Neobacillus sp. PS2-9: one gene and its partner. The protein of the gene in region 1 interacts with the protein of each later gene in a pairwise test. Links are inferred from orthologs where the notes say so. Each region holds a gene or a part of one and is shown on either strand. Other genes may lie near its edges.

Region 1 (15,715 bases):
ACAAGAGATAATATTACTAGGTTCATAGAACCGTTAAGGAGATGAAAATATGTTACAAAAGTTAAAAAATAAGTTAAAAGATCAACGAGGTTTAACATTAATTGAATTACTTGCAGTTATTGTTATTTTAGGTATTATTGCAGCTATTGCAGTCCCTTCAATTTTAGGTCTAATAGACAACTCTAAAAAAGATGCTCATGTTGCAAACGCACAACAAATGGTTAACTCAGCAAAAACAGCCGTAGCTAGCGATAATAGTTTAATTCCTGCTGATGGTACCCCGGTCTATTTATCATTAGATTATTTAGTCAAAAATGATTATCTTGAAGATATGAAAGATGCTGATGATACAACTGTTGCATATGTGAAAACTGGTTCCACCTATACTGCTGGAACTACAGTATTAACTACTGCTCTTACTGATGGTTCCTTTGTAAAAGTTGAAAAAGTAACTAAAGGACTTAAATATAGTGTTAAATTATTGGGTTCAAAGAGAAATATACCTCTCACTGAATCAACATTACTAAAAAGACCTGTAGTTGCTGATAATGTTGCTGGTACAAAATAAAATAATTTATTATGGTAATTAAAAATGAATATTTTTCTTTATTTATATTTATTAATTCTGGGTTTGGTATTTGGTTCGTTTTATAATGTAGTAGGCTTAAGGGTTCCAGTAAAAAAATCAATAGTAGCTCCACGCTCGGCTTGTCCAACCTGTGGGCATCAATTAAGATCCTACGAACTAATACCAGTACTATCTTATCTGCTCCAAAAAGGGAAATGCCGCGGCTGTCAGTCGCGGATTTCTCCTATATATCCGACTATGGAACTGCTTACGGGTATCCTATTTGCGACAGCTCCATTAGTTGTTGGATGGTCTAGTGAATTAGTCCTAGCGTTAACACTAATTTCTATGTTTATCATTATCATAGTTTCAGATATTCACTATATGATCATCCCTGATAAAATTCTCATCTGGTTTGCAGGGATTTTTTTATTGGAACGGATTATTTGGCCGTTACACCCATGGTGGGACAGCTTGGCAGGTGCAGTCGCTGGTTTTGTCCTACTACTAATTATCGCACTTGTCAGCAAAGGCGGTATGGGCTTTGGTGATGTTAAACTGTACGCGTTACTAGGTTTCGTTTTAGGTTTCAAACTAGTACTTATGTCCTTCTTTCTTTCGACATTATACGGTGCAGTTCTTGGTGGATTAGCACTGTTGTTTAGAATTGTCAAAAGGCGTCAGCCGATACCTTTTGGACCTTTTATAGCAGCGGGAACCTTGTCCGCTTATTATTGGGGATCGGAAATGATTGAACTTTATATACGTTTTCTTAATCAAGGATTTTAACTAAGGGGTTTTTTACATGGCTTTTTCCCTCTTCTCATCCAAAAACCGAATAATTAATCTAGTACTAAATGACCACTCTATTCGCTATGTGGAACTGAAACAAGCGAATCTCCCAACAGCTCAGAAATGGGGAGAGCGTTTTTTGCCACCAGGAATTATTTGCGACGGTAAAATTGCCGATATGGAATCGTTAGTGAATATTTTGGATGAGTGCATTGATGAATGGAAAATTCAACGACGTCAAATCCGTTTTGTTGTTCCAGACCAACTGGTCATCATCCGCAAGGTTTCCGTGCCTGCTGATATTCAAGAGGATGAAATAAAGGGGTATCTTTATCTAGAGCTTGGTTCTAGTATTCACTTGCCGTTTGAGGAACCAATATTTGATTACTACTTGCTTTCACAAAATGAAAAAACAAAAGATCTTCTTTTATTTGCAGCACCTGAACAATATGTGATGGAATATGCAAACTTATTTTCCAGCTTAAAGCTGACACCTGTAGCTGCGGATATTTCTCCGTTGGCACTTTACCGCTTATATCATCAGCTCGGACATGGAAATGAGAGCGAGAACCTTTTCATGATTCAGTTTGATTTAACGAGTGTTAATTTATGTATTTTTGAAGGAGCTGTTCCTATAGTCATGCGTCCGTTTGCCCTTCCGTTTAACTTAGACCATTGGGAAATACGACATGACAATATGGGAACCATGGACTTTAAATACACAGGTGAAGCGGATGAATTAGTTATCCAGTTTGAAGATATTTTAAAAGAGTTAAGTAAATTGCTAGATTTTTATCGGTATGCACTAAACAAAGAGAAACATGATATATCCAAGTTTCTGTTAGTCGGTGATCATCCGATGATCCAGGCTGTAACTGAAGAAATGAGAGAGAGATTTGAAACTCCTGTAATACGGTTGGCGCATGACCCGGAAATAAAAGGAAGCGTGCCGGCAAATTTATTACTATCACTAGGTCTCGCTTTAAAAGAGGTGAATTAATGCAATGCTAGTTGAAATTAACCTGCTTCCACAGAAGGAACCGAAAAAATTTAGCTTTTTCATACTGATTGCAGGACTACTTGCGTTATTCATTCTCATTGGTGGCTATTATTTTTGGCAAACCCAATCCATTAATGACGAGATAGCATCCCTAGATAAACAAATTACGATGACCAAAAAAATTGCTGATAAAGAACAGCAAAACAGTGATACAGTGGCATCTACTAGTTCTGTGAGTCAATTGAAAAGTGCCATTGAGTGGGCAAGTGACTATCCTCTTCAAACAGTACCAGTCATGCAGCACTTAACATCGTTATTGCCAGAACGTGGCTTTATTCAATCCTTTGCCTATACTGAGGCCGGAACCGTTACGCTTACGGTTCAATTTGATAGCGCTAGAGAGGCAGCCTACTTTTTAGATAGTTTACACGAGTCTAAATGGATTGATGAGGCTAGTCTTAGCTCACTATCAACGGCACAATCTGAATCAGAAACTACTGCTGCTAATGCTACCGCAGCTTCAAATAGCACATCAACTACAACGAATCCGAAAACAAGTGCTAATCAGACAACAACAGCTACAACAACTGTTGAGGGGCAGAACAACACGACAGTTGGGACATCCGACCAAACTGCACAAAGCAACACAGCAACTACAACCAATCAAACGAATGTAACAACAGCCACAACTAGTTCAACAATTAAAAAGTCAACCAACTATCTTCCTCGCTATACAGGACAGTTTGAAATCAAGTTTAACAAGGAAGAGATCAAGAAAAGCAAGAAGGATGGGGAAGGAGTGAAGGGCTCATGAGGCTTTATCTCTCTAAAAAACACAAGTTGATTGTAGCCGTCGGTGTTCTTTTGCTTGTGTTACTCATCGTCTATGCTCAATTCTTTTCGTTAACACCTTTGAAGTCTGACTTAGGCATTAAGCAGCAGGAATTAAAGTCAGAGCAAAAGCTGTTGGATATTGTCAGTCAAAAAAAGGCGGCTTCCGCCAAAACGACAACGGTTGACACTAAGGAGCTTCAGAAAAAGCTTCCTGTTGGTCCACTTCAGGAACAGTTTATTTTGGACCTAGAAAAAGCTGAAAATGTTTCAAATAGTCAAATCCTGTCTATGGGGTTTGCGAAGGATGCAGATGTTGCGCTTACAAGTGACCAAGCAGCTGCCGATTCAAATGCTGCCCAAGCTACAACGACAAACACTGTACAAACAACAGCGGCAGACCCAAATGCTGCTCAAACTCAACAGCCGGTTACCCCTGTACCCGCAGGATTAAAAAAAATGACTGTCCAGTTGAGTGTGGAATCACCGAAATATGAGGATTTAGAAAAATTTATCAAAACGTTGGAATCCTTACAACGATTAGTGGTAGTTGAGGCTATTACCTATTCAGGTGGCCAAGAAATCACCAGTCTGGGTCAGGATGACGCACCTATTAGCTACAGCCTAACAGTTTCAGCTTTTTATATGCCAACTCTAGCTGATTTAGCTGCAGAACAGCCAACGATCGATGCACCGGCACCAGCGGGTAAGGATAACCCATTAAGTCAGTTTCCTTCAACCGCACAAACACAGCCGTAATTAACAACACTGCGAACTTACAAATAATTTGACGAAAGTCTACGATAACAAGACGACAAAAGTCTTGTTATTTTTTTTTGCCTGTATGTTAGGATGAATCCAATGAGCTAGCGGAAGAGAGGAGTACGAATAGTGGACAAGCCTAACAAAGGCAATACAATTAAGATTAAATTAAATGGAGAAAATACAAAGTTTGAGGAAGAAGCTTCAAAAATGGAGCCAGAAGTCAGCTCAAACACAGCGACGAAAGTGATCAAAATTAACCCAGCCCCAACAGAATCGGACAGCTATTTAGAGACAGCTGCTTCACAGGAGTCGGTCGATGAGAGCTTTGACTGGATTATTCCTGAATCCTCTGACACTGATCTTATGGAATATAAAATTGCCACTACCACTAATACGAAGAAAAAGGGTCCTAAAATGAACACATCGATATCATCAAACAGCATGAAGAAGAATGGTAGGCCGCTAGGCTCTATCTTTGTTTCAGCGACCTTTGCCATCCTCATCGGTCTTACGATTGGCATTTTTATGCTGAAGATGGTGACAGAACCAAGTAAGAAGGTGGCAACTGAACCCGCTGTGGTGGAAGAAACAGGTGGAACGGAAACGACAACAACAACTACAGGGAAAACAACTACGGCTGCGATTGAGCAAATAACGGCTTATGTCATCCAAGGTGGAGTTTTCTCGTCCAAAGATGGTGCAAAGGCAACAGCAGATCAGATTACAGAAAAGGGTATACCCTCGAAATTAGTAGAAATGAGCGGAAAGCAATACTTATTTCTTGGTGTAGCGGATACTATTGATATGGCTAAAACCCTCGGAAACCAATACAAAGAAAATGGGATTTCAGAGGTATTTGCCAAGCCATTATTAGTAGATGAAAAGAAGGTAGCTGACGTATCTGAAAAGGAAAAGGCCTTTTTAGAAGGGGCACCTACCATTTATCAGGCGTTGTCTATTGTAACTTCGAGCGCTATGGTTACGAAGTCGATCCCAGAGGAATCCGCCAAGACATTAACAGCTCTAAGCGAGCAGTTAAAGGTAAGTGGATTAAAAAATGAGAATGTAAAAAAACTACATGCAGAATTAGCTGGTGCAGACGTTAAAATTAAGGACTTTCAAAAATCAAAAGACGAGAAAAGCTTAAGTGCAGCCCAACAGCACTTATTAAATTTTTTATCCGTCTACTATTCCATGTAATCGACAAAAAAACATATTTTCCGGGAAATGAATAATAACATAAAGCCTGTCCAAATAGGGCAGGCTTTTCGTCGTCCTAATAAGTGATAGAATTCAAATTCAAATGCATAATTTGACAGATTTCTTCAAAATTTAGTTATATAAAAATTGTTTGCTTCTACAATTTCTGATAGGATTGAATTGTATCTCCCTAATGAAGCAAAAAAGGTAAGGTGATTGAATGCAGAACCTCATTTTAGCCTCTTCTTCTCCACGGCGAAAAGAACTTCTAGAAAATCTCCGCTTAACATTCGCAGTCTCAAGCAGTGAAGTAGACGAAAGCTTTGACCCCACACTCTCCCCTGAGGAGGTAGTAATGGAGTTAGCCGAACGAAAGGCACAAGCTGTGTTTAAGGACAATCAAGAAGCCTTTGTTATCGGTTCGGACACGATTGTTTTTGCGAATAATCAAATTTTAGGAAAGCCAGCTGATGAAGCAGAAGCCGTTCGTATGTTGAAAACTCTTTCAGGGTGTCAGCATGAAGTGTTTACAGGTGTTTCAATAGTGTCTCCAACGAGCAAGACCCGTTTCTATGAAAAAACAGAAGTATGGTTTTGGGAGTTAACGGAGGACGAAATCCGTTCATATGTGCAAAGTGGTGAACCGCTTGATAAAGCAGGTGCCTATGGAATTCAACAGCTCGGAAGTATGCTTGTCAAAAAAATAAATGGAGATTATTTTGCGGTTGTCGGTCTGCCAGTAGCAAGGACGATCAGAGAATTAAGAAAGGCAGGCTACCAGTTACCGTATTAACTTTTTTGTGCCTTAACTCCCGAATATAGGGAGGAAAAAAATGTCAACTGATACATTGATGATTCGCGATTTTCCACAAGACGAAAGGCCAAGGGAACGATTTATTCAACATGGACCACAAAGTTTATCTAATCATGAACTAATTGCAATTCTATTGCGGACAGGAACAAAGGATGAATCTGTCCTGCAATTATCGAATCGTCTGCTGAACCATTTTGAAGGCTTACGGCTATTAAAAGGCGCTACGTTAGAAGAAATAACCGAAATTAAAGGAATAGGCTTAGCAAAGGCCATTCAAATTTTAGCAGCGGTAGAAATTGGCAGGCGGATTTCCAACCTATCCTTTAATGACCGCTATGTGATCCGCTCCCCAGAGGATGGAGCCAAGTATGTCATGAATGATATGCGCTTTTTATCGCAGGAACATTTTGTTTGTTTATATTTAAATACAAAAAATCAGGTCATTCATAAACAAACGGTTTTTATCGGCAGCTTAAATGCCTCGATTGTTCATCCACGCGAGGTCTTTCGAGAGGCCTTAAAGCGCTCCGCTGCGAGCATTATTGCTCTGCATAATCATCCGAGCGGAGACCCCACTCCAAGCCGCGAGGATATTGAAGTAACAAAGAGATTGGTCGAATGCGGAAAAATTATTGGCATTGACCTTCTTGACCATCTAATCATCGGTGAAAATAAGTTTGTGAGTTTAAAGGAAAAAGGGTATTTATAACACTATTGTTTTATTTGACGATACGATATAATATTAGTTATGATTTTTTAGGACTGCCCTGTGAAAGGGCCAATAAATTATTAGGAAATAGACATGATAAGTAAGGCGATTACCTGCCTATTGCTATTTTGCATTTTGTAAGTGTAGAAAGGGAGATACAACACTATGTTTGGAATTAGATCAAGAGACCTTGGAATTGACCTGGGTACAGCGAATACCCTCGTATATGTAAAAGGAAAAGGAATTGTTTTGCGTGAGCCATCAGTAGTTGCCATGCAGACAGATACAAAAAATATCGTCGCAGTTGGTAATGACGCTAAAAATATGATCGGACGGACACCTGGGAATGTGGTTGCTCTAAGACCGATGAAGGACGGGGTCATTGCCGATTTTGAAACAACGGCATCAATGATGAAGCACCATATTCGTCAGGCCCAAAAAAGTAATAATCCTTTTTCTGGAAAGCCATATGTTATGGTTTGTGTGCCTTCAGGTATAACTGCGGTTGAGGAGCGGGCTGTGATTGACGCGACAAGACAAGCTGGTGCGAAGGATGCTTACACAATTGAAGAACCATTCGCAGCTGCGATTGGTGCGAACCTACCTGTTTGGGAGCCAACTGGTAGTATGGTCGTTGATATTGGTGGAGGTACCACTGAAGTTGCGATTATTTCTTTAGGCGGAATCGTGACTAGCCAATCGATTCGCGTTGCTGGAGACGAAATGGATGATAGCATTATTTCGTATATCCGCAAGAATTATAATTTAATGATTGGGGAGCGTACAGCGGAAGCTATCAAAATGGAAATTGGTTCAGCGGGTATACCGGAAGGAATCGACAACATGGAAATTCGCGGACGTGATTTATTAACAGGTCTGCCGAAAACCATTGAAATTACAGCAAAAGAGATTGCCACCGCATTAAATGACACGGTCTACGCGATTGTAGAGGCTGTAAAAAATACATTAGAAAAAACACCACCTGAACTTGCAGCGGATATTATGGACCGCGGTATTGTATTAACGGGTGGAGGTGCGCTACTGCGTAATTTGGACAGGGTTATTAGTGAAGAGACAAAAATGCCGGTCCTAATTGCTGAAAATCCACTCGATTGCGTTGCGATTGGGACTGGAAAAGCGTTAGATCATATTCATTTATTTAAAAACAAAGCGAAAGACTCAAGATAAAAAGAGGAAGCTTCTTTTAAGCGACGCAATTTTATCTAGAAAAAATAGAGGTGTATAATCATGCCACAGTTCTTCTTGAATAAACGACTGATTATTTTGCTTGTCAGCATTATTGTTCTCGTGGCATTGATTGGGTTTTCTTTAAGGGAGAGAGAGAAGCTTACCTGGCCGGAACAATTTATTAAAGATACAGCCGGCTGGGTTCAATCCCTGGTTTCAAAGCCTACCAACTATGTTGCCGGCTTTTTTGAAAATCTCCAGGACTTAACCAATACATATGAAGAGAATAAAGAATTAAAATCACGGATTGAAAATCTTGTCAGCCTTGAAGCAGAAGTTCAAGAACTGAAAAAAGACAACAAAGAATTGCGTGACATTCTCGGTGAAAAAGAGACCCTGAGAGATTTGAAACCACTTCCAGCTACAGTTATTGGTAGAAATCCTGATCGTTGGCATGAAATGATTATTATCGACAAAGGTAATCTACAAGGAGTTAAGAAAAATATGGCTGTTGTTACGGCCAGCGGATTGATTGGAAAGGTTAAGAGTGTAACTCAATTCAGTTCAACCGTACAGCTGTTAAGTGCAATGGACCCTAAGAATCGGATTTCCGCTATTGTTCAAGGAACTACCGATGTGTACGGACTTGTTGAAGGCTATGACAAAGAGAAAAAACTACTTATGGTGAAGGCGATTCCTTCTAGTGCGAAAATTGAAAAAGGCCAGACTGTAATTACTTCTGGTTTAGGTGGGATTTTCCCTAAAGGATTAATGATAGGGAAAGTAGTAGAGGTAAAGCCTGACCAGTATGGACTAAACCAAACTGCACTAGTCAAACCAGGTGCCGATTTTTATGACATCAAGTCAGTGATGGTAACGAAGAGACTTATGGCCGAGCCAAATCAAAATGATTTAACCGGTGGGAAGGAGGAAGGATCGTGAAAAAATTCCTTCTTCCTCTTTTGTTTCTATTTTTATTGATTTTTGAAAGTATCTTTGTTCAATACTTACCAGATGGCATTTTGGGTAAGGATCGAATCCTTGTACCGCACTTTCTTTTTGTCGCACTGTTGTTTTTAACGATTTTTGTGGGTAAAAAGAAAGGTGTCATTTATGCCGCTATTTTCGGGCTGTTGTTTGATGTGGTTTACGTAGAAATTATTGGGATTTATTTATTTCTCTATCCATTTATTTCGTATCTTGTTTCTAAAATCATGCACATCATGCAGGCGAATTTTATCATTGCTTTCCTCGTTTCCCTTTTTGCTGTTGCATTATTAGAAGTGGGTGTTTATGAAATGGATTATTTAATCCATGTCACAAGCCTTGATTTTATGAGTTTTCTTACTTTGCGTTTTTATCCAACCCTTTTATTAAATGCGGCTTTTATTATCCTAGCAGGCTTTCCTTTAAAGAGATTATTTGAAAATCATTTGGAATCTTTACGAGATGAATAATGAGTTTCTGCTTACTGTTTTTAAGTTCCTTGCTACTTAAGTTTTCATTTGAAAAAAGAGGAGAATGGACGCATCATGTCGAATTATTATCAAATAGTCTGTACTTTCGATTCAGAACTAGCGTAAGGACGTGCAAAATTCCTTGAAATTTACGGGAATTGCACGTTTCTAGACGGCTTTCTTAATTATGAGGTGAAAATTCTCCATGAAAAAACGGCAAAATGTTACAATAAAAGGAACGAAGGAAGGTCTTGTCCTTCATCTTGATGATAAGTGTTCTTACGACGACCTAAAAAAAGAACTGGATCAGAAGCTTTCGGCGAATTTAAGAACACAAGATGACCGCCACTTAATTTCTGTTAAAGTTGAAATTGGGAATCGGTATATTACGGAAGAACAACGAGAAGAACTAAAGCACTTAATTCGTCAGAAAAAGAATTTAGTTGTGGATGATATTATTTCAAATGTCATCACAAAAGTGGAAGCAGAACGTTTAAAGGCAGAAGCGGGGATTATGACTGTATCTAGAATCATTCGTTCGGGCCAAGTTCTTGAAACTTCAGGCGATCTGCTGTTGATTGGTGATGTGAATCCTGGTGGGACCGTCGTTGCAGGCGGTAATATCTTCATTATGGGGACCTTAAAGGGTGTGGCTCATGCAGGTTGTTTCGGAAATGAACAAGCCGTGATTGCGGCATCAAGCATGAAACCATCGCAGCTTAGAATTAGCGATTGCATCAATCGTTCGCCTGATTCTGTAAAAACTAGCGAAAATCGCGAAATGGAATGTGCTTATATAGATGATAACCGACAAATTATCGTTGATAGATTACAAGCTTTAATTCATTTAAGGCCAGATTTAACTAGATTAGAAGGGGGACATTAAAGTGGGAGAAGCAATAGTAATTACTTCTGGTAAGGGCGGCGTTGGTAAAACAACGACATCCGCAAATATTGGGACGTCTTTGGCCCTTCAAGGAAAAAAAGTATGCTTAGTGGATACAGACATCGGTCTTCGAAACTTAGATGTCGTAATGGGGCTTGAAAACAGAATCATTTATGATCTAGTCGATGTAGTAGAAAAAAGATGTAAGATTCATCAGGCGTTAGTAAAGGACAAGCGATTTGATGGATTATTATATCTACTTCCAGCTGCGCAAACTGTTGATAAATCGGCGGTTAAACCAGAACAGATGAAAGAGCTTATTACAGAATTAAAGCAGGACTATGATTATATAATTATTGATTGCCCTGCTGGTATCGAACAAGGATTCCAGAATGCAGTGGCAGGAGCAGATAAAGCGATTGTTGTCACAACTCCGGAAGTATCTGCGGTACGTGACGCGGACCGTATTATTGGTCTCTTAGAAAAACAAAGAAACATGGAGCCTCCAAAATTAGTGGTCAACCGTATTCGTAATCATATGATGAAGAGCGGGGACATGCTGGAAATTGATGAAATTACCCAGCATTTATCTATAGAGTTAATTGGGATTGTTGCGGATGATGAAGAGGTAATTAAAGCATCAAATCACGGTGAACCGATTGCCCTGAATCCAAACAGCAAAGCATCGATTGCCTATCGAAATATTGCTAGAAGAATTCTAGGCGAATCGATTCCACTGCAACCACTAGATGAAGTAAACAAAGGCGTCTTCACCAAACTTAAGAAGTTCTTCGGAGTTAGATAAATACAAGCCTGTTCACGATCTATCGTGACAGGCTTTTTTTTTAAGGCTCTGTTAAACATGCCTGTTGATTTCCGCTCCAGGCACTTCGCTTTCCGTGGGTGTTTCGGCGAGCCTCCTCGGCGCTAGCGCCTGCGGGGTCTCCCCTGAACCATACTCCCACAGGAGTCTTCGTGCCTTCCGCTCCAATCAACAGGGTGTAAAACTCAACACTGTTCTTTAACACAGCCTAAAAATTAAATTCAGTCATACTCTCAAAAATTCTCACATAGACTTGTACAAAAAAGTGGGAAAAGGGTTGATGGGAATGGCGCGGTCTACACCGGAGGAAATACGGCGACGAATCGCTAAACGAAAAAAAGAAATGGGTTCAACAACAGCAACAAAAGGTCCAGAACGTCCAGAACGTCCAGAACGTCAAATCGCTTGGCCTGGGGATGATGATGACAAATATGGATTTAACTATACGGGTAGCTCCAAAAGTAGCAACGGTGACGACGGACATCCGTTATTTAAAAAAGAAGTGTTCTTCTTCAAAATATTGGCTTCCATCCTCCTTTTTCTCGTGGTAGCCATTCTGTTTCGCAACCAGACAGCGACCTTTGATCCAGTAAGGGATTATGTGACCAGTGCAATGGACAAGGATTTTAAATTTGCCACTGTTTCAAATTGGTACGAAGATAAGTTTGGCAAACCCTTAGCACTTCTGCCTTTCTCAGAGGGAGATAAAACAGACAAAAAAGAAGAAGTGGTCCAAACAGAGTTTTCTGTCCCAGCCATGGGTAAGATCCTCGAAAATTTTGAAAAAAATGGGCAAGGCATCATGATTGAAACCGGTAAAGGAGCGCCAGTCCAATCCATTAACGGTGGTGTAGTCACCTTTGCAGGAGTAAAAGAGGGAATTGGAAAAACCGTCATCATCCAGCATTCAGATGAAACGGAAACATGGTATGGAAACTTAGACGAAATAAAAGTAAACCTATACGAATATATCGACAAGAGAACCGTCGTTGGAACTGTATCCACTTCAACGGGTGAAGATAAAACAAAAGGGAAATATTACTTTGCCATAAAAAAAGGCGATGAATTTATCGACCCTATTCAGGTGATCCGTTTTGAATAGAGCCATTTCATTACTCAGACAAGTTCATATCCACCCCTTGCTGTGGATTATCATTGCTATATCTATCGCTACCGCACATTTCCTTGAAGTTTGCTTGCTGCTGGGGATCATTTTTATACATGAAATGGGGCATGCAGCGGCAGCTTCTTTTTTTTCATGGAGAATCAAAAAAATCTCCCTTCTTCCCTTTGGCGGGGTTGCAGAGATGGATGAACACGGCAATCGCCCATTAAAGGAAGAATTAATTGTGGTGGTAGCTGGACCGCTTCAGCATCTTTGGATGATGGGAGCAGCTTACCTCTTACTATCGTTCTCGTTGATTTCTGAAGACCTATTTCAGCTCTTTATCAACTACAACTTAATGATTTTTATATTTAATCTTTTTCCAGTTTGGCCGCTTGATGGGGGGAAGCTGATATTTTTACTGCTCTCATTAAAACACTCCTTTCCGAGTGCCCACAGGCTGACACTTATCCTTTCCTTTTTAAGTTTGGGTCTTTTTTCATTCCTAATCCTATTCATTGCGCCATCGCATATCAACGTATGGGTTATTATCGCCTTCTTAGCTTTTTCCCTTTACCATGAATGGAAGCAGCGGCGCTTTATTTTTATGAGATTTTTATTAGAACGCTATTATGGAAAAAAATCGAATCCAAGTGCCTTAAAGCCTATACAGGCGAATGAGCATGATTTATTGATCCACGTTTTAGAAAAATTTCAACGAGGCTGCAAACATCCAATTATAGTGGAAGCAGCGGGGAAAGAAAAAGGAATCCTAGATGAAAATGAACTTTTACATGCGTACTTTACAGATAAACGATTAACAGATAAAATCAGCGACCTTCTATTTTTATATTGATTATGGTTATAATGAAGTCATCTATGAAAAAGGCTGTGTTAAAGAACATTGTTGATTATGATACCCTGTTGATTGGAGCGGAAGACACGAAGACTCCTGTGGGAGTACGGGTCAGGGGAGACCCCGCAGGCGCAAGCGCCGAGGAGACTCGCCGAAACGCCCACGAACCGCTCGCGTCTGGAGCGGAAATCAGCAGGCAATTTTAGCAGAGCTATGAAAAAAGTGAGGAAGCTGGATTGGAAACACTACTTGTCAACTACACAACGCGGGAAAAAAGGTTGGCGTATCTCAGAAATAACCGTGTTGAAAATATCCTTTTTGACCGACCAGGCAATCAATCACTGGTCGGTAATATTTATTTTGGGACCGTTACGAAGGTACTTCCGGGCATGAATGCAGTGTTCATCGATATTGGTGAGGAAAAAAATGCCTACTTGCATCGCGATCAGCTGCCTTCGTATGTACAGTCAACTGAAAAACAACAGAACGTTACCTCATTTGTTCACCAGGGAGAGAAAATGCTCGTTCAGGTGGATAAGGATGCAACAGGAACAAAAGGTCCTAAAGTGACGGGGATTATTGAAATTCATGGAAACCATTTGATTTATATGCCTACAGGACGCTATGTGGCAGTTAGTAAAAAAATTGCAGATGAAAAGCAAAATATTACCCTCCGAAAAATAGGCAGCAGCCTGAAAACGGAGGAAGAGGGGATCATTTTTCGGACGTCCAGCATGACCTGTACAAAGGCGGAGATTGAAGAGGAATTGATGGTACTACGTCAACAACACCAGGAATTGCTCCAGCAAACATCACACTTTAAGAAGCCAAGGCTCCTATCCCAAAAAGATACCTTTATGGAAATGGTCCTAGACCGTGTAGCTGCCATGGAGACGGGTGAAATAATAGTAGACGATTTGAACGTTAAGAAGACGCTTGAACAGAACAACCCGCACCTTAAAATTACTTTTTACAATGGAAAAGAAAATATTTTCTCCGTTAATAAGATAGAGCACGAAATTGACAAAGCACTCAAACGGATTGTCTGGCTGGATCATGGTTCCTATCTTATTTTTGACGAAGCCGAAGCTCTAACCATTATTGATGTAAATACGGGGAAGTTCTCTGGAAAAACGGATTATCAAGATACGGTGTTAAAAACGAATCAGCTCGCCGCTAAAGAAATTGTCAGACAGTTGCGACTTCGTGATATCGGTGGAATTGTTCTAATCGATTTTATTGATATGAAGCGTGAAAAGGACAAACAATCCATTCTCTCCCTAATGGAATCAGAGCTGTCAAGGGATGAAAAAAGAACAAAGATGATCGGATTTACTCCACTTGGCATTCTTCAAATCACCAGGAAGAAGACGAAGGTAAGCATTTCTGAGGCGTTACAAGTGAAATGTCCGGTTTGTGAAGGGACGGGGCGGCTCCTAAGTGCTGAAACGGTGGCTTTCCGATTAGAAAGAGAGCTATTAGAGCACCGTCATGCTGATTTTGAAGCCATTCTAGTTGAGGCAACAGAAGAGGTGAAGGACGCACTCTTAGGCGAAAATGAGGCGCATAGAGAAGTGTTAGAAGACCTGTTAAAGGTTACATTATATTTTTCTATACAGCCCTCTGAACGGCATTATTATCAATTAAAGCAGTTCGGTACGATTCAGGAGATTTCTCAACGAGTAATGGATTATTCGTAAGGAAACTAAATAATAGGTTGACACTTTCGATTAAATTATGTATGATTTTAATGTTATGTTTGTAGCGCACCCGTGCTACAACCGCACAGAACAGGTAATAAGATTTCTGCAGATTTGCAGGAGCGCCTGTAATTGGCGAGTCTGAGTTTATAAGGAGGTGCAGTTCATGTACGCAATTATCGAAACTGGCGGTAAGCAATTGAAAGTCGAAGAAGGCCAAGCTATCTACATCGAGAAATTAGATGTTGAAGCTGGTGAGACTGTTACTTTTGACAAAGTTCTTTTCGTTGGCGGTGAAACTGTAAAAGTTGGAAGTCCTGTTGTTGCAGGCGCTACTGTTACAGCTAAAGTTGAAAAACAAGGCCGTGCGAAGAAAATCATTGTTTTCAAGTACAAAGCGAAGAAAAACAATCGTAAGAAGCAAGGTCATCGTCAACCTTACACTAAAGTAATCATCGAAAAAATCAACGCGTAAGGTGTTGAAAAAAGATGATAGGTATTACTATTTATCGTACTGAATCCGGAAAAATTCAATCATTCGAACTAAGCGGTCATGCCTTGTTCGCGGATCGTGGAAAAGATATCGTCTGTGCAGGCGTATCAGCCGTGTCCGTTGGTGCTATCAATGCGGTGCACGAGCTTACCGGCGTTACTCCAGACCTTGAACATCGGGCAGATGGTTTTCTCCGTTGCGTTATCCCGGAAGAACTTCCGGAAGCCGTTTATGAGAAAATCCAGATTCTTCTCGAAGGAATGGCTGTCTCATTACGATCGATTGAAGAAACATACGGAGAGCACATAAAAATTACCTTCAAAAAGCAGGAGGTGGAATAAATGTTATTAAAATTAGATCTTCAGTTGTTTGCATCTAAAAAGGGTGTAGGTTCTACAAAGAACGGACGTGACTCTCATGCAAAGCGCCTTGGTGCTAAGCGTGCAGACGGACAATTTGTATCTGGTGGTTCAATCCTTTACCGTCAACGCGGTACAAAGATTTACCCAGGTGAAAACGTTGGCCGTG
Region 2 (15,634 bases), 1.1 Mb from region 1 along the record:
TTATTATCGTACGGCTGTTCAGTATAATGGCAGTGATGTCATTTCAAAGAATATTAAAGAGTACATGGTAAAAAGTCAGTTTAAAGCCATGAGCATCCAAGCACTGATTTGTAAAAGAGAAGTAATTGGAGATCAGTCTCTTCGAATGGTGGAAGGTGCAGTTGGACAGGACACGATATTCTTCCAAGAGCTCTTGCTACATTCGAAGAAGACCAAGGCCATCAACCTGCCTATTCATATCTATTATGCAGCAGTGAGCGGCTCAGCGGTTAACACGATCTCGAAACGATTCTTCGAGAAGTACTACATCCTTGAAAAGTACAGAGTGAACATGCTCAAGGAAAACGGACTCTTACAGGACTACATTGAAAAACGCTTTGAATATTACTTTACTAACTGGTATTTAAAGAAGTTGAAATTGGTGAATGAAGAGGATGCTCTTGAATCGATTAGGATTCTAGGTGAAATACTTGGAATGTATGAGATTAATGATGCATTTACTTCTCCAGAAATGGTTGAATTTAGTCGACTACTTAAACAAAAAGATTATCATAAAGTTGAAGCGCAATTTGTTGGTTAAACCGGCGGGAAATTAGGATACAAAAAATAACAACTTTACGTTGCCAGTCAAATGAAAAAGACAACCTATAATGGGTTGTCTTTTTTAGGCTCGTTTCTAAGACATTGTTGCTTTTGTCTATCTTTTTAAGGTTCGTTCTAATAAATAGACGGAGGAATTCCGCTTAATTGGGAAATTGGATGAAAATTAGCTAAAATAGACGGAGATATTCCGCTTATTTGATTTTAAAACGCAAAAATGGGGCACTTTTCTTTGAATAACCGGAAAAACTCCGCTTATCTATTCCTAAATGAGCTCGATTTTGCAAATAACCGGAAAAACTCCGTTTATTGGTTACTCTTCTAAGGGGGCAATGCAATTAGACAAATTTTGCGTAGTGTAGCTCTGATTCTAAATGAATAAAACTCTGCATTTCTTCCAAAACAACAATGTTTACGTAAACAGCCTTTTTTTTTGACTTCAGTCCGACCACCAGCTAAGATCCCAAAGTTTCGTTAAGTAGAAAAGGATGTGGAGTTGCTACAAATACTAATAAATCAAAAACGGCCCTTTTTTTAGTGTCACCTCAATAAAGGAGTGGATAAACGGCAAAGAAGGAACGATCGTGAGGAAACCTGTGCAACTGATGAAGGCTATTAAGAGGTTGTTGTATGTGAAGTGGTAAGCTTCTCTATTAGCCTCCTTATTAAGCATGCTACAGTCGGAAATGGAGCTGTAGAAATTAATTCCTAGTGTCTAACTTGGAGTTATATGTTTATTATACAATGTTCGACCTATGTTAATGAATTTCAACATTCCTCATAATTATAGAGTCATATTTTGGCGACTTAATTTGTATATATTAGAGAATACATTTTGAGGAGGCCAAATAATGAGTTTAACGAATAATTTTAATGGAGATGGGGCGTCCCGCAATTACATTGAAAATGACATTGATCTTTTTTTGGAGGTACTTAGTATTTTAAGTACTTTAATTCCAGAATATGTTCCTGAGAAGGATGGAAAGCGTTACCCTTCTATAGAAAAAGATTTTTTTATTAAGAGTTCATTTTTCCTTACACCTGAGAGGATGAAAAAAATATCTCCATTGATTGCTTATATAATGAAAAGGGAAGTTGGTGGGATTCAGCACCAATATGAAAATATTCATAAAAATAAAGGAGAATGGTTTTTCCGGAATAATTGATTACATCAAGGGTCCTTTTAAGGGCTCTTTTTTAGTGCGACTAACAAAAAGTCTAATGTTAGACAAGGTGAACTGAATTCTCAGCTCTTTTTTATGAATCGAATGCTGTTTTGGGCTAAAGGAGGGCTACATAATTTCTCTTTTTTACTTTTAAAAAGCAAAAAGTGTACATTTCCATGCTTAAAAAGCCTGATGCACTAATACAACAGTGAGTCAGGCCTTTTTTTCTATTTAATTGGCGCATGAGATTTCAGCGTAACAGGCTTACCTTTAATCGCAACGATCCTTCCTTCGGGACTCTTTGCAAAGGCGGTAACAGAATATTTACCTTCTTTTTCAAGTACTATTTCAAATTTATTATCGGACGAATAGGGTTTATAGACAATCCTTTCTTCGTTATGAAATAGATAAAATGCAAATAAGTCATTTGGTGATTTTGTCTCAATTTGATATAGGTATTTATTAGGATCTAATCGTTTTTCATTAAGGTGTTTAATAATAGGAAAATGAAAAGCCTCACTAACAAATTGCTGTATTATTTTTGGAAAATACAAAGCTACTTCACTATGCTTATTATAATTACCTAAGTCTAATTTATAGGGAATATTTCTTTTTTGTAATAAATCGATCATAGGCAAAACATGAGTTTTATAATGATATTCTCCCTTACCTACATGAATGAGAATATTGGGCTTATGATTAGAAGAATTGATCAAATTTGTCAAAATAGAATCTAAGTATTCGAAATCCTCATCGTCGCTTCCCCCAACCATAAAGTTAGCAATGTTTTGGGAATTAGTAAATCTTAATAAATATTCTCCCAATAGAAATTGGGGTGATCCTGCAATAATGTGCTTGAAACCATATTTAATTCCAAAATACAATGCAGCAAATCCCCCCTTACTTGAGCCGCATGATAGAATTTCGGTGATTCCATTTTCGTTTGATATGTGATTAATCAAGGAAATGACTGACCGTTCAATAGCGTAATTCCTGTTTTCACAAAGATAATAGCTCGCTCGTGAACCAAAATCATCTAGAATAAACAATTTATTGCAATTGTAACCTTCAAGAGTTTTAATGTAGTTGTATCTTGGTGGGGTACCTATTGGAGGTATACCTGAAAATACAACTACTAAATTTGTTGTTGGTTTGTGTGACTTAAAGAATAAATACTTTATGTCTACTTCCCCTTTATAAACCTTTTCTCTGTTAAACAAATATAAAAGCCTCCTTAGTTGAAAAAATGAAAATTACTTAATTATTGAAAAAGGACTAGATGCAGTTACTTCTACCTTATTGGTCGTATCCAATTTACCAACTGATATCCTTTCAATTAAGAGCGTTGAGGCTTTCCCCCAATTCCAACTTTCACAATTCTTTATTGCAATGGTCCTGATTGAAATATGGCTCATTGCATTTTCAGGAATCCATTTGATTAAAATCTGATTACTCTCTTTCCAAAGTGAAATATCTTCTTCCATCAATACTTTCTCATCCAAGAGTATTTGATACTTTAATCTTCCCGCATTAGATGGGTTCTGATATGGTGAACGGAGCTGGATAGAACAATATTGACCTTTTTCGAACTTAGTTACTACAGGTAATCGGGCCTCTATAAAATCTCCTTCTAATGGTGCGCTTAAATCGATATGAAATTTGGCTCTTCTTGGTTGGGAGATAATTTTCATAGGGACCGTTCGTTCTAAATTTGTTTGTGAGCCACTAGAAAACTGGAAATTGTCTAAATGTAATCCAAATTCATCAAATTTTTCATCATAAAAATCGGATAAATTTTCGGTCGAATTTATTTTCCAATAATTTAGAACAGGCCAGTTCGTATCAATAATCTTTTTAAATACGGTATGTTCCTTTTTATCTTCAGCTGAAACTGATAAAAGCAGCTTCAATATCTTTCGGGAGTTGAAAAGGATGAAGCTATCAAAAGCAATATCACTCTCTAATAGAAGTAAAGCATGCCAAGCACCCATTCTGAACTCCCAATATAATAAATCATATGGATCATAATTATAGATTTTATCCATTTCTACATGCTTATAATAATGATCAAATGCTTGTTTAACCTTAGGATCATTAACAGCCTTTTTAGAATACAAAAGTGCCATGCTATCACTTCCGAACACCTTCGGCAAATTTTTGTAATTTAACTTATAATACATTCTACCAATTTCATAAAGGTTAGAGCGGATATGCAAAGAATTTTGCGAAAATGTATCTAAATATATTTTTGCTAAATGAAAGGAATGCGACGAAAAAGTATTCTTTCTTAATACTTCACGAATATTTTTAGAATCAATATCATCCGTAGATGGGGTATCAATGGTTAGAAATCTGTGATTTAAACCTAAATTATATGAAAGTTCCTTAACAACATGCTTATCTATTTCTAAGGATTTTACCTCACTAGTCTTTGAATACGTAAAGTATTGGAACTGATCTTTATAGTCCTTTAATAACGCTAAGGATGTCCTACTATCTAAACCAGCGGTTAATGAAAAAAGAAGATCATGTTTTTTGCTAAGTAGTTGGAGTTGATTTTTTACTGATTCACTAATACTAGCCACAATATCCTCAATCGGAGCAATAGTTAACTCTTCTCTTGGGAAAAACCGTTTCACTTGTTTGCTTGGGAGCGTAAGTAAAGTATTAGGGATTAAGAAGTAAATATCTTCATACGGAGTATAGTGACCTGGTAATGAGGCACTCGTATATTCTTTTAACCATTCTTTATTTACAGTAGTTGAATGGGGCGAATTTATATACTCCTGAACCAATTCACAGTGAGAACCAATGATGTTTTGTGTAGTAGAATAGAAAATCGTTCGCATACCAGTTGCATCAGATAAGATGGTTGCATTTTCTGAGTCCCCATAAAAAATGAAATGACGGCCAGAAAGCTGATCAATATAATTGAAAAAGTCCTCTTCAGATTTCGAAAGAGCCGTAAGTAAATTCTGGGCTATCATTTCCTTATCATCTGTCAACGTATCAATATCTAGAATAGTTCCTAATAAAAAAACCCATTTATCACCTTGTTCATAGTACTTAGTGTCATTAAGTGGGTCGTAATATAGTTGATAACTGTTAATTGAAACATGCTCCCAATGTGGGTGTGGTTTTTCAATTTGTTTGTCTGAAATAATATAACCACGTTTATATTTTAATGTGTAGTATGGATTTGAAGTATCTATTTTTAATTCCCCCAGCCGTATAATATACCCTTTTTTATTATATCCTATTGGTAAAATTAATTAATAGTAATGTGAAATTTTTATTGTGTTATAATAGATTGTTGTAAATAATTGTTTAATTTTAAACTAGAGATTAATTTTGAAAAGGACGTTACCATATGAAGGCAGTGTTAGAAGTACTTAAAGAACAGATTGTAAATTTCAATTTAATATATCGGTTAGCATCGTATAACACAATAAGTAAATATCAATCACATTATTTAGGGGCCGCATGGCAGTTTATTAGTCCTCTTTTACAAATTTCAATCTATTGGTTTGTTTTTGGATTGGGAATAAGAGGCGGGCATCCTGTAGGAGATGTTCCTTTCTTTATTTGGCTGCTAGTGGGGTTAATTCCATGGTTTTTTATTAGTTCTACGGTCATCCAAGGTTCAAACAGTATCTATACAAAGGTTAGTTTAGTATCCAAAATGAAGTTTCCTGTCAGTGTCCTCCCATCTATCACAATCGTTGGGAATTCATTTAATTTTATATTCATGCTTTTATTTCTAGGTATTATATTGGTTCTTTATGGTGTTAACCCAGGTATATACATCTTACAGTTACCTTATTATTTGTTTTGTTTATATGTTCTCATATTCTCTGTCACCTTGCTTTTCTCTACAATTTCAACAATAATAAGGGATTTTCAGATGGTATTACAATCATTAATGAGAATGATGTTATACTTCCTCCCGATTCTTTGGGATACAAGCAAATTGCCTAAGTTTGCTCAAGACTTATTAAGTTTAAATCCTTTCTATTATATAATCGTTGGGTTTAGATCCATTTTTTTTACTCAGACGTGGTTTTTTGAGGATTGGGTTTATATGAGTTACTTTTGGGTAACTACCCTCCTTGTACTATTCATAGGAGCGTTAATTCATATCAAATTCAGAAAACAATTTGTTGATTACATTTAACATATAACACCGGAGGCTTAAAATGAATGCAAGGCCAAAAGTAATTTTTAATAATGTTTCGAAACAATACACACTAAAGCAAAAGAAATTAGATAAATTATTAGATTTAATTCTGTTAAAAAGGAATGGAAAAAGTTTTTCTGCGCTTAGAAATGTTTCTTTTACAGTGAATGAGGGAGAAACCATCGGAATTGTTGGGATTAACGGTTCAGGTAAATCTACTCTATCTAATTTACTTGCACAGGTCGTCCCTCCTTCATCGGGTGACATCGAAATTAATGGAGAAACCTCACTAATTGCCATATCTGTCGGGTTAAATAATAATTTAACTGGTCTAGAGAATATTGAATTAAAGTGCTTAATGCATGGCTTGAAAAAAGATGAGATAAAAAGAATAACACCTTCAATCATTGATTTTGCTGACATAGGTGACTTTATCGATCAACCGGTAAAGAACTATTCAAGTGGGATGAAATCAAGACTTGGATTTGCGATTTCAGCTCATACAAACCCTGATATCATGGTAGTCGATGAAGCATTATCTGTAGGTGACCAAACTTTTTATACTAAATGTATTAATAAAATGAACGAATTTAAAAAAGAAGGAAAAACCATTTTCTTTATCAGTCATTCTGTTTCTCAAATTCGATCTTTTTGCGATAGAACCATGTGGATCCATTATGGAGAGATGGTTGAATTTGGAGAAACAAAAACTGTATTACAAAATTATAATAAATTCATTAACCATTTTAATGGTTTAAATGATGAAGAAAAAAGGAAATACAAAAAAGATAAGATTACTGAACAAAAAACTAATAATATTTCAAAAAGTGAGTTAGCAAGTAGAAGTGATCGGTCCCCAAAAAAGGAGAAAAAATCGTTTAAAACTTCGTTTGAACTTGCTTTACTATTTGCACTTTTTATCTTTTGCACATTCTTAATGTTGAAGGGCGACGGAGTTGCAAAAGAAGTGAAATCATTATTTAAACCAGATCCCAAAGTTGAGAGTAAGGCTTTAGATGAAAAGGAGATAAAAAAATCAGCGGTGAAGGAAAAAAGGCATACGGAGAGCATCAATCAGGTTGGCTATATAACCAGTGAGATAGAACCTGTTTATCAAACAGATAGACTGCAAAAGAAGCTTAATACCTTAAGCTTTGCAACAGAAGTGTATGTTACCAACAAGATTGACAATGCCTTTGAAATCACCATGAATAATAAAAAGGGATATGTAGGCTTAGACAGTCTATATATTCCTGATTCTCCTTTAAAACAAAAAGACTTCAATATCAAAAGTTTCCTTGATGGGTTTCCAGAGTCATTTGTGAGGTCCTATCAGTATTATTTGGCATTCATAGGTAGTGATCAGGAAAAAATTGAAAAGAAGATCAGAGGTAAAACTGGCGAATCGTTAGATGAATCAGACAACAAATATATCGAGTTCGGCCAATTGAAATATCGAATTCTCTCTAATAAGCTTTCAGATGAATTAATTGTAAGTGAAATAGACCCACAAAAAATGGACACGAATCTATTAATAGAAAATGCGACATTGATTAGTAAGGATCATGAAATAATTGATATTATGACAACAACAAATGAATTTATTTTTAATTTAAAGAATAAAACAGTTACGATTAAAGCTGCAGAGTAATTTATAAATTTGTCTTCCTATGGGTATTTTCAAAATTCATCCCTAAACGTTGTCTAAAGAAATGTCTGAAGGGGCTGGATAGTATGAGAAGACAAGAATATAAACAAAAAAAACGAAAGAAAATCATTATTTTTCTACTCACGACTTTAGTTATCTGTGTGTTAATCTATATGGCTTTGAAAAACCCGACCACTAATGATGTGGAACCGAAAAGAAAAGCACATATAAATCATACGGTGCAAAAGCCGAATAACATAACACAGACCCCTGAACAGTATGGAGCAAATGGGTTTGATAAAAAGCCCGATACAGCAGCTCTTCAAAAAGCAATCAATAATGGGGATACTGTGATGTTAAAGAGTAGTGCAAGGTACATAATTGATAAAACATTAGTAATTGACCACTCGATAAAAATAAAAACAGATGGTAATCATGCAGCGGCTATTTTACAAAAGGAAAAGAAAAGTGCGTTAGTATTTGATAACAAATCGACAGTCAATACATACGTAACTAGTTATATTCCAAAGAATCAGCCCTTTGTTGTTTTGGCGAGTACAAAGGGAATACAACCTGGTGATTTATTGGAGTTGAAATCTAGTAAACTCTGGTATTGGGATGATAGAGGCTACCTTACAAAAGGGGAGCTTCATAAAGTTATTAAACTAGACGGGAATAAAGTATATTTAGAACGTCCTATAGTTGAAAACTATCTAGTCGGAAATGGCGAGCTTGTATCGGTAACAGCATATCCAAATGTTTCATTCACTCTAGATAATATTTCCTTTCTTCATTCAAAACCATATAATACGGTTATGTTACAGGTGAATTTTGCAAGTAATGCACAACTTGATCGTATCTCAGTAACAAACTCGAAACGAATAGGTATCCTTCTTAATAATACGTATCAAACGAAAGTGAGTCATGCGAACATTGATTTAGGAACGACAAAAGATATTGATACTGGATACGGAATACAAGATTTTGGGGGATCAGGAACACTCATTACGGATAGTCAATTTCGAAGAGTCCGAAGAGGAGTTGATTTCTCAGGCAACATTCCTTCCAGATATGGGATTGTTCAAAATTCCAAGGCAATTGGATACAAGAAAGGCTCACTAGCCAGCGGAAATAGCGGGTTTGGTACACATTCAACAGCAGAATACATTACTTTTAAGAATAACTATATTGAAAATTTTAATTATGCGTTCTTAGTTCGTGGAAGAGAGATTACTGTGGAGGACAATATTTTAAGGGGCTTTAGCAGTAATTTTATCGCTGTTTCCTATGGAGACCAGGTAAGAGTCATAAATAATAAGTATCTTAGCGTGCAAAACAGCTCTATAAGTGGATTTATCTTAATTCCAAAAACATATAATGGCTCCTTAGAGGCGTTTGGTAATGTTGCTTCTGGTCAAAACGGTCCTTTTATTAAGGGAGATATAGACCAATTAAAATCCCTTACACTGAAAGAGAATGTAAGTAAATCTAAATAAGATTTTCGGGTCAATAGTCCTGCAAATGATCCATACATTGAAACTTAGGATGCTTTAATAATAAGAGTTATTTGTGTATACTTTTTACATAGGTATGATCAGAGGAGGAAAGACATTGAAAACAAAATTACTTACCTTGTTACTAGCTGCCATATTACTTGTAACAGGCTGTGGTAAGGAAGAAGCAGCTAAACCAGATTCAGCGAAACAAGAGGCAACTAGTACAGCTAAAGAAAGCAAGCTTAAAATTGATACTGTTACAATAAAAAAGGTTGATTCAAAGAACTTTTATGTTGCAACAACAGCGGAAGGTAATCAATTAAGCTATGCGTACTATGTGTATAAGGACAATAAAATTCTAAAGAGATTCCCATATAAGAAGGATGCTCACTTTGAATATAAAGTAACGAAACCAGGAACTTATAAAGTAAAAGTGTTTATAAAGGATAGCTCGAATAAAAAAGTATCAAAGTATACAAAAGATATTAAAATGTAAAATGAGAGGCAAGGATCTATTGAATCCTTGCCTCTTTTACTTTTCGATTGTAGGTTTGTTTAAATGTCTATGGAGATGGAGGCTTCTAAGATCACGCAGATTAAAATTACTGGAAGTAAAAGAACCATTTTTAGATACGTCATACTATTCCCCCTTTTATATATTATAAAAAAAGTAATAATAAAAATATGTCATGATATGTAAATTATTTAGACAGAGTTTGTCGAAAACGGATATTGTTACTATTAAGATTTCCCTTTGTATAAGCATGTTAAACAATTTGCTTAAATAAAAAAAGCTGATTAGGTTCATATGACCCAATCAGCTTCATTTTTATTGATTAATCTCTAATTGTGATTTTAGTTCGTTTTGAATCCGTTGTTTTTCATCTGCAGCTACTAATCCATAATAGATGCCGCCAATTTTAGCGCCTTTTTCTGCAATTTCAACTTGCTGAATTGATTTTCCAGCGTCTTTGTAGTTCTTTTGGATATCTACCATTTGGTCAAATGTAAGATTTGTTTTTACGTTTTTCCCAAGTGCAGTGAAAATATCCGAGTAGTTAGTTAAAGTAGAGATGCTCGCGCCCTCTTTGATTACAGCTTGGATAACTTGACGTTGCCTTGCTTGACGACCGAAGTCTCCGCGAGGATCTTTCTTTCTCATTCTTGAATAGGCTAAAGCCTCTTTACCTTTTAGGTTCAATTCTCCTTTGGCAAAGTGAATTTTATCTTGAGTGAAATCTAGGTTGTTTTGGACAGTAATTCCACCAACTGCATCTACAATATCTTTAAAGCCTTCCATATTCACTTTCATGTAATAATCGATCGGAATATCTAGGAAGTTTTCCACTGTATCCATGGCCATTGTTACGCCGCCAAATGCGTAAGCGTGGTTAATTTTATCTTCTTTTCCTTTGCCGACAATCTCTGTTCGAGTATCACGTGGGATGCTAAGCATTTTGACAGAGTTGTTATTAGGATTGACTGTTAAAACAATCATCGTGTCTGAACGACCACGATCACCTTTTCGCTCATCAACACCCAGCATTAAAACAGAGAATGGTTCTTTATTTGTGAACGCTACAGGTTGTTCACGCTTCTCAGATTGTTTACGTTCAATCGGTTCATGCATTGTATTAACCGCAGTTTTTAAAGATTTATATACTGTAAAGCCATAAACACCTACACCAATGAATAATAGTAAAAGTACTATGCCAGTCACTTTTAACCATTTTTTACTCTTCTTTTTTTCTGTCCTCATTCGACATTGACCTCCAAAAAATTTACAAATTTCGCAAATACACTTAATAGATTAACAAATAAATAGGAAAATAGATAGAAAAATATTGTGGTATTTTATGCATCTTTCGTTCTTCAAATATAAATTAAAAATTTTACTATTTATTAATAGTTTGTTCATATTTGCAGGGTATGATAAATACATGCAGCGAAAAGGCATAAGCACCTTTTTCTGACCCCTTAAAAATATATTTGTATTGCGTCCGGCATATTGCCGGATATTTTTTTGTCCTTTTCGTAGATCTAGACTAACTTCCAGCTAGACTGCCCTACTAGAGTGAATAATAAATTACTTTTTTATATGAAAAACCATTTATCGACCAGTTTTCGAACTTTATCAACCGGTTGAGTAAAGGTATCGACCACTTTTTGAGATTTATCAACCGCTTTTTGAACTTTATCGACCGCTTGAGTATAGATATCGACCACTCGCCAAAATTTGCTCCATCCCCACATAAAAAAGCCAGTCCCCGCACTTTGGGGACTGGCTCAACTCATTAATCTTTTACGCATTACCCAGTCGGGGGACAGTCCCCCGACATGGTAACGCACAACCGCGCCGGGGGACTGTCCCCCAAAAAGGACATTTCCCCCCCTTATTACCCAAATCTTCGACAAAATTCATATAATTTCCACAAAAATCAGTTGGAAAAATATTTACATTCTTTTGATATTCTTGTAGAATTGAAAATTAGAAGAAAAGAGGAGGGAGAATAGAGAGTTGGATAGGAAAGCTGGAAATAGCGCGAACACCGTCGATTTTTCTGAGATTGTGAAAAAGGCTTATGACAAAGGCGTAAACGAGAACGAGATTACGCTTGAAAAACTAATGGAAGAACTAAAAGCGGATTTAAGACATTTAGTCTGCTAAATATATATAATAGATCTAAAAGGCTGTGTGAGGGAAACCTCTGCAGCCTTTTTCTATGTAGTTGTTGGTTAAATTTCACTCTAGTGGGAAAAATAAAGATGCTTGTTATCCAATTAAGAAATAAAATGCTTGTTAAGCGGAGAAATAGCTTTCAACACCAACAGATTGCTCATCGAAGTCGTTAAAATTACCCTTTTTTAATATGTACTAGCCCAAGATAGAGCAGAAAATGATGAGTATTCGCGAATTGTAGATAGTTATTCGCGGATTTTCCACTTTTATTCGCGAATCCGCATAACTTATTCGCGAATGTATCATCTTTATTCGCGAATCCAGGGACTCATCAAGTCTACGGGTCACCCCAAACGATTTATGAGCGAATTTTCGCCAGTTATGAGCGAATCTCACATTAATATGAGCGAATCTAAAAAGAGGTAACTTAAAAGCATTAATGTAAGAAGCGATCCGCCAGGTCTATCAGCGAATCCGCCCAATCTATCGGCGAATCGCAAAACCCAGCAAAACATTAACATGGAAAAGCCCAACCAACCAACCAACAGACAACAACAGCCTTTTTCGGAGGAAACCCACCCATGCATGTAATCCTAACAGCGATCCTTCTCCTAGCGGCGTTCTGGAAGGGGGATTGGCGACATTGGCGGAAATACCATCACACGCTACTATATATTGTTATCTGTAACCTGCTCTACAACTTCCTGTGCAGAGACCATCTGCTCTGGAAACAGAACCCGGATCTATTACCAGAATCCCATGCAATCGTTGATCTCGTATATACCTTTATCAATCTCCCTGCGGTGACACTAATCTATCTGACACATTTTCCAATTAAAACATCCAACGGGAAAAAAGTCCGGTACATGCTATGGTGGGTCCTCGGCTCAATCGCCGTCGAATACCCTTTTTATAAAATGCACAGACTCCTTCTAGAGCATGGGTACCACTTCTGGATGGAACCCATTTTCTACACAGCGATGTACACCATGCTGCGCCTGCATTTCACCAGGCCGCTTCTTACATACGGAATCTCGGCTATCGTTATCGTGTTGATGCTTCACTACTTCAACATTCCAGTAAAATAGAACCAGGAAAACTAAGAGAGGTCACATCCAATGTCTAGAGATTACATAGTCATCATTCTAATGTGGGTAATAGGAATACTAGCATACCTATTCCTTACGCCAAAAAACCGATACAGAAAAGTCCTATTCGCCCTTATTCTCTGTCAGGCCTTTGTATGGGTGAGCTCGCTATTACATGTGAAATATCACCTTCTGGCCTTCCCGGTCCGTGAACTTCCGAAAGCCACCGATGTACTTGTCACAACCGAGTATTTCTTTTACCCACTTCTATCTGGGTTTTATATCATTTTTGAGCCAAAGCGATCACTCATCATTCGCTCCCTCTATTTGTCACTATGGATCTCAGGTCTGACCCTAATGGACGTCATGCTGGAAAAATATACGAACCTCATTGAGTACGTCCAGTATAGCTGGTACCTGACCTGGATAGATTTCTTTTGTATATTTGCCGTCACGAACCTCATCTACCAATGGTTCTTTAAAGACAGGGCCCATTTGCATGTGGATAGGGAGGCTGTCAAATGAGACTAGAATGGTGGATTTTACTCGCGGTTTGGATCCTAACGACCGGAATGCTTTTCTTTATCCCAAAAAAGAAAATTCGCCTAGCTGTAACCGCCTTCTTATTCAAACAAGGAATCACATGGATCTTTGGTTTAATTGTCGTTGAGTATGGAATGCTAACGTACCCAGTACGGCTATTTGCAGACGTCAATCGCTCAAGCTTTACCTATGAGTTTTACGTCTATCCGGCTGTTTGTGCGATGTTCAATGTGTTCTACCCGTACGCGCGGAGCAAGCTCATCCAGTTCCTATACTACTGTGCTTACTGCACCGTCTTGACCGTACCGGAAATCTTTCTCGAAAAATATACCGATTTAATCCACTACCTGAACTGGGCCTGGTACTGGACATGGATTACGCTATTCCTCACCTTTGCCGCAACAAGGTGGTTTTGTGTATGGTTTTTCAAGGGGATTGAAAAAGAGATGGATGATAGTGCAATACACCAAGATTAGGTTATTGTATAATAATGGTATAAATCCATAATGATGGAGGCAGCCCTATGGGAGACTTACGGTTTGGCCTATTTGCACTTTTTCCGATTGTATTGTATTTGATTATTCTTGGATTCACAATCTATTTCATCGTTCGGACACTGCGGTTCATGAACGACAAAACCAGATTGGATCAAGAGAGAAACGACAAGCTGGATGCCTTAATCAAGGCGGTCCAAGCGAATAACAAAGAACAATAGAAGACGGGGAGTTGCCTTCAAAGCAGCTACTTTCTAATGGGGGAAGTTACATGAGTTGGAAAAACGACCGAATCGGCGCGGCCCATAGAGGGGAAAATCCCATGGTCCTAGCGCGGATGAAAAGCGGGTTCGCCGTCATCGGCGATACACAGTTCCTGCCGGGTATTGCGTACTATTACCGTATGAGGAAGTGAACACCTTAAACGACCTGCCATTCCAGCAGAGGAGTGACTACTTGCTGGATATGAGTATAATTGGGGACGCGATTCAGGCCGCCTGTCAGCCAAGGAGAATCAACTATTCCATCTATGGAAATACAGATGCCTTCCTTCATGCACATATTTTTCCGCGTTACGACTGGGAGCCGGAGGAACGGAAGCCGTATCCTGTATGGCAATATTCACCTGACAGGTGGCGGGATAGCCAGTATCAGTATTGGGATGGAACGCATTTAGAATTAAAGGAAAAGTTAATCCATCAGCTACAAATGGTAATGAGTAAGGCATACGAGTAAATAAGGTTATCTCTTCTCTCGCAAAAATGCACCTGTGCAATCTAAACAAACATATTTTAAACATCTTTAAAGGTTTATTCATAGTTTGTTCATACAATCGGGGTATAGTAAGTATAAGAAAACGAGATGCATATCTTACTTTTCTAGACCCCCTTTTAATTATATTTGTATTGTGAGTCCGGCTCTATAGGAGTCGGATATTTTTTTGTTCTCATCATTTTCAGCGTGTTTCAAGTATTATAAATGCATGCGTTTTCAATCGTAATGAGGTTTAGATTTTAAAAATAAAACTGTGGAAAATCACTCCAACTAGTAAATTCCCCTTCAAATTTCTTACAAATAGGTGTTTAATAGAGTAAGTGAAATAATATTGAAATATATCTGACAAATATCAGTAAAAATTTACAAATTGTGATATAATATTCTATGTTTTGTATCAAGATATTTAGGAGGACGAAATGGAAGAGACTATCAGTTTAAAAGAGTTACTTGAAACGTTGAAAAAACGATTGCTCCTAATCGTATCAATAACAATCATTGCAGGATTAGTCAGTGGAATTATAAGCTTTTACGTGCTAACCCCGATTTATCAAGCTTCTACACAGATTCTCGTGAACCAAGCGAAAAATGACCAAAGCATGTACAATTCTGGTGAATTACAAACCAATCTACAATTAATTAATACCTATAACGTCATCATAACAAGCCCCGCGATCTTAGATATTGTATCAAAAGAACTGAATTTAGATATGACCGCAGCTCAATTAAAGGAAAAGATTACCGTTGGTAGTGAAAAGGATTCCCAGGTTGTGAACCTATCTGTTCAGGACCCGGATGCAGAATTAGCTGCCCAAATTGCGAACAAAACAGCAGAAGTGTTTAAAAATGAAATTGAGAACATCATGAAAGTGGATAACGTCAGCATTTTAGCGAAAGCAGATGTGACTGAAAATCCATCACCTATTAAACCACGTCCACTATTAAATATTGCGACTGCCATTGTAGTT

Evidence for each region.
Region 2: the proteins of mreD (region 1) and RCG25_RS02080 interact in binary tests that used the Bacillus subtilis proteins (3 or more experiments, as listed by UniProt). The link is inferred for Neobacillus sp. PS2-9 from one-to-one orthologs.

The regions. Positions count from the first base shown.
Region 1 is NZ_CP133269.1:1,495,433-1,511,147, forward strand. Bases 7,606-10,564 are described here. They hold mreD (rod shape-determining protein MreD), read left to right. Parts: upstream 7,606-8,805; coding sequence 8,806-9,324; downstream 9,325-10,564. Other genes in these bases: RCG25_RS07360 (rod shape-determining protein), read left to right, coding at 7,606-7,867; mreC (rod shape-determining protein MreC), read left to right, coding at 7,928-8,809; minC (septum site-determining protein MinC), read left to right, coding at 9,530-10,210; minD (septum site-determining protein MinD), read left to right, coding at 10,212-10,564. Outside these bases: RCG25_RS07320 (type II secretion system protein), read left to right, coding at 50-568; RCG25_RS07325 (prepilin peptidase), read left to right, coding at 593-1,357; type IV pilus biogenesis protein PilM, read left to right, coding at 1,374-2,360; RCG25_RS07335 (PilN domain-containing protein), read left to right, coding at 2,365-3,174; RCG25_RS07340 (hypothetical protein), read left to right, coding at 3,171-3,950; RCG25_RS07345 (SPOR domain-containing protein), read left to right, coding at 4,083-5,156; RCG25_RS07350 (Maf family protein), read left to right, coding at 5,377-5,949; RadC family protein, read left to right, coding at 5,990-6,679; more of RCG25_RS07360, read left to right, coding at 6,845-7,605; more of minD, read left to right, coding at 10,565-11,015; RCG25_RS07385 (peptidoglycan DD-metalloendopeptidase family protein), read left to right, coding at 11,320-12,135; RCG25_RS07390 (M50 family metallopeptidase), read left to right, coding at 12,128-12,994; RCG25_RS07395 (Rne/Rng family ribonuclease), read left to right, coding at 13,231-14,694; rplU (50S ribosomal protein L21), read left to right, coding at 14,861-15,169; RCG25_RS07405 (ribosomal-processing cysteine protease Prp), read left to right, coding at 15,184-15,528; rpmA (50S ribosomal protein L27), read left to right, coding at 15,529-15,715. UniProt on the Bacillus subtilis protein: Involved in formation of the rod shape of the cell. May also contribute to regulation of formation of penicillin-binding proteins.
Region 2 is NZ_CP133269.1:400,539-416,172, forward strand. What follows is about bases 5,401-8,278. They hold RCG25_RS02080 (ABC transporter ATP-binding protein), read left to right. Parts: upstream 5,401-5,962; coding sequence 5,963-7,594; downstream 7,595-8,278. Other genes in these bases: RCG25_RS02075 (ABC transporter permease), read left to right, coding at 5,401-5,940; RCG25_RS02085 (right-handed parallel beta-helix repeat-containing protein), read left to right, coding at 7,678-8,278. Also shown: RCG25_RS02055 (glycosyltransferase), read left to right, coding at 1-580; RCG25_RS02060 (hypothetical protein), read left to right, coding at 1,452-1,766; RCG25_RS02065 (Two component regulator three Y domain-containing protein), read right to left, coding at 1,994-2,986; RCG25_RS02070 (hypothetical protein), read right to left, coding at 3,020-4,753; more of RCG25_RS02075, read left to right, coding at 5,137-5,400; more of RCG25_RS02085, read left to right, coding at 8,279-9,087; RCG25_RS02090 (triple tyrosine motif-containing protein), read left to right, coding at 9,203-9,583; RCG25_RS02095 (polyisoprenyl-teichoic acid--peptidoglycan teichoic acid transferase TagU), read right to left, coding at 9,917-10,846; RCG25_RS02100 (hypothetical protein), read right to left, coding at 11,182-11,313; RCG25_RS02105 (YwzD family small protein), read left to right, coding at 11,606-11,755; RCG25_RS02110 (hypothetical protein), read right to left, coding at 12,700-12,831; RCG25_RS02115 (CBO0543 family protein), read left to right, coding at 12,886-13,380; RCG25_RS02120 (CBO0543 family protein), read left to right, coding at 13,377-13,874; RCG25_RS02125 (hypothetical protein), read left to right, coding at 13,922-14,113; RCG25_RS02130 (HIT family protein), read left to right, coding at 14,349-14,627; RCG25_RS02135 (YveK family protein), read left to right, coding at 15,086-15,634.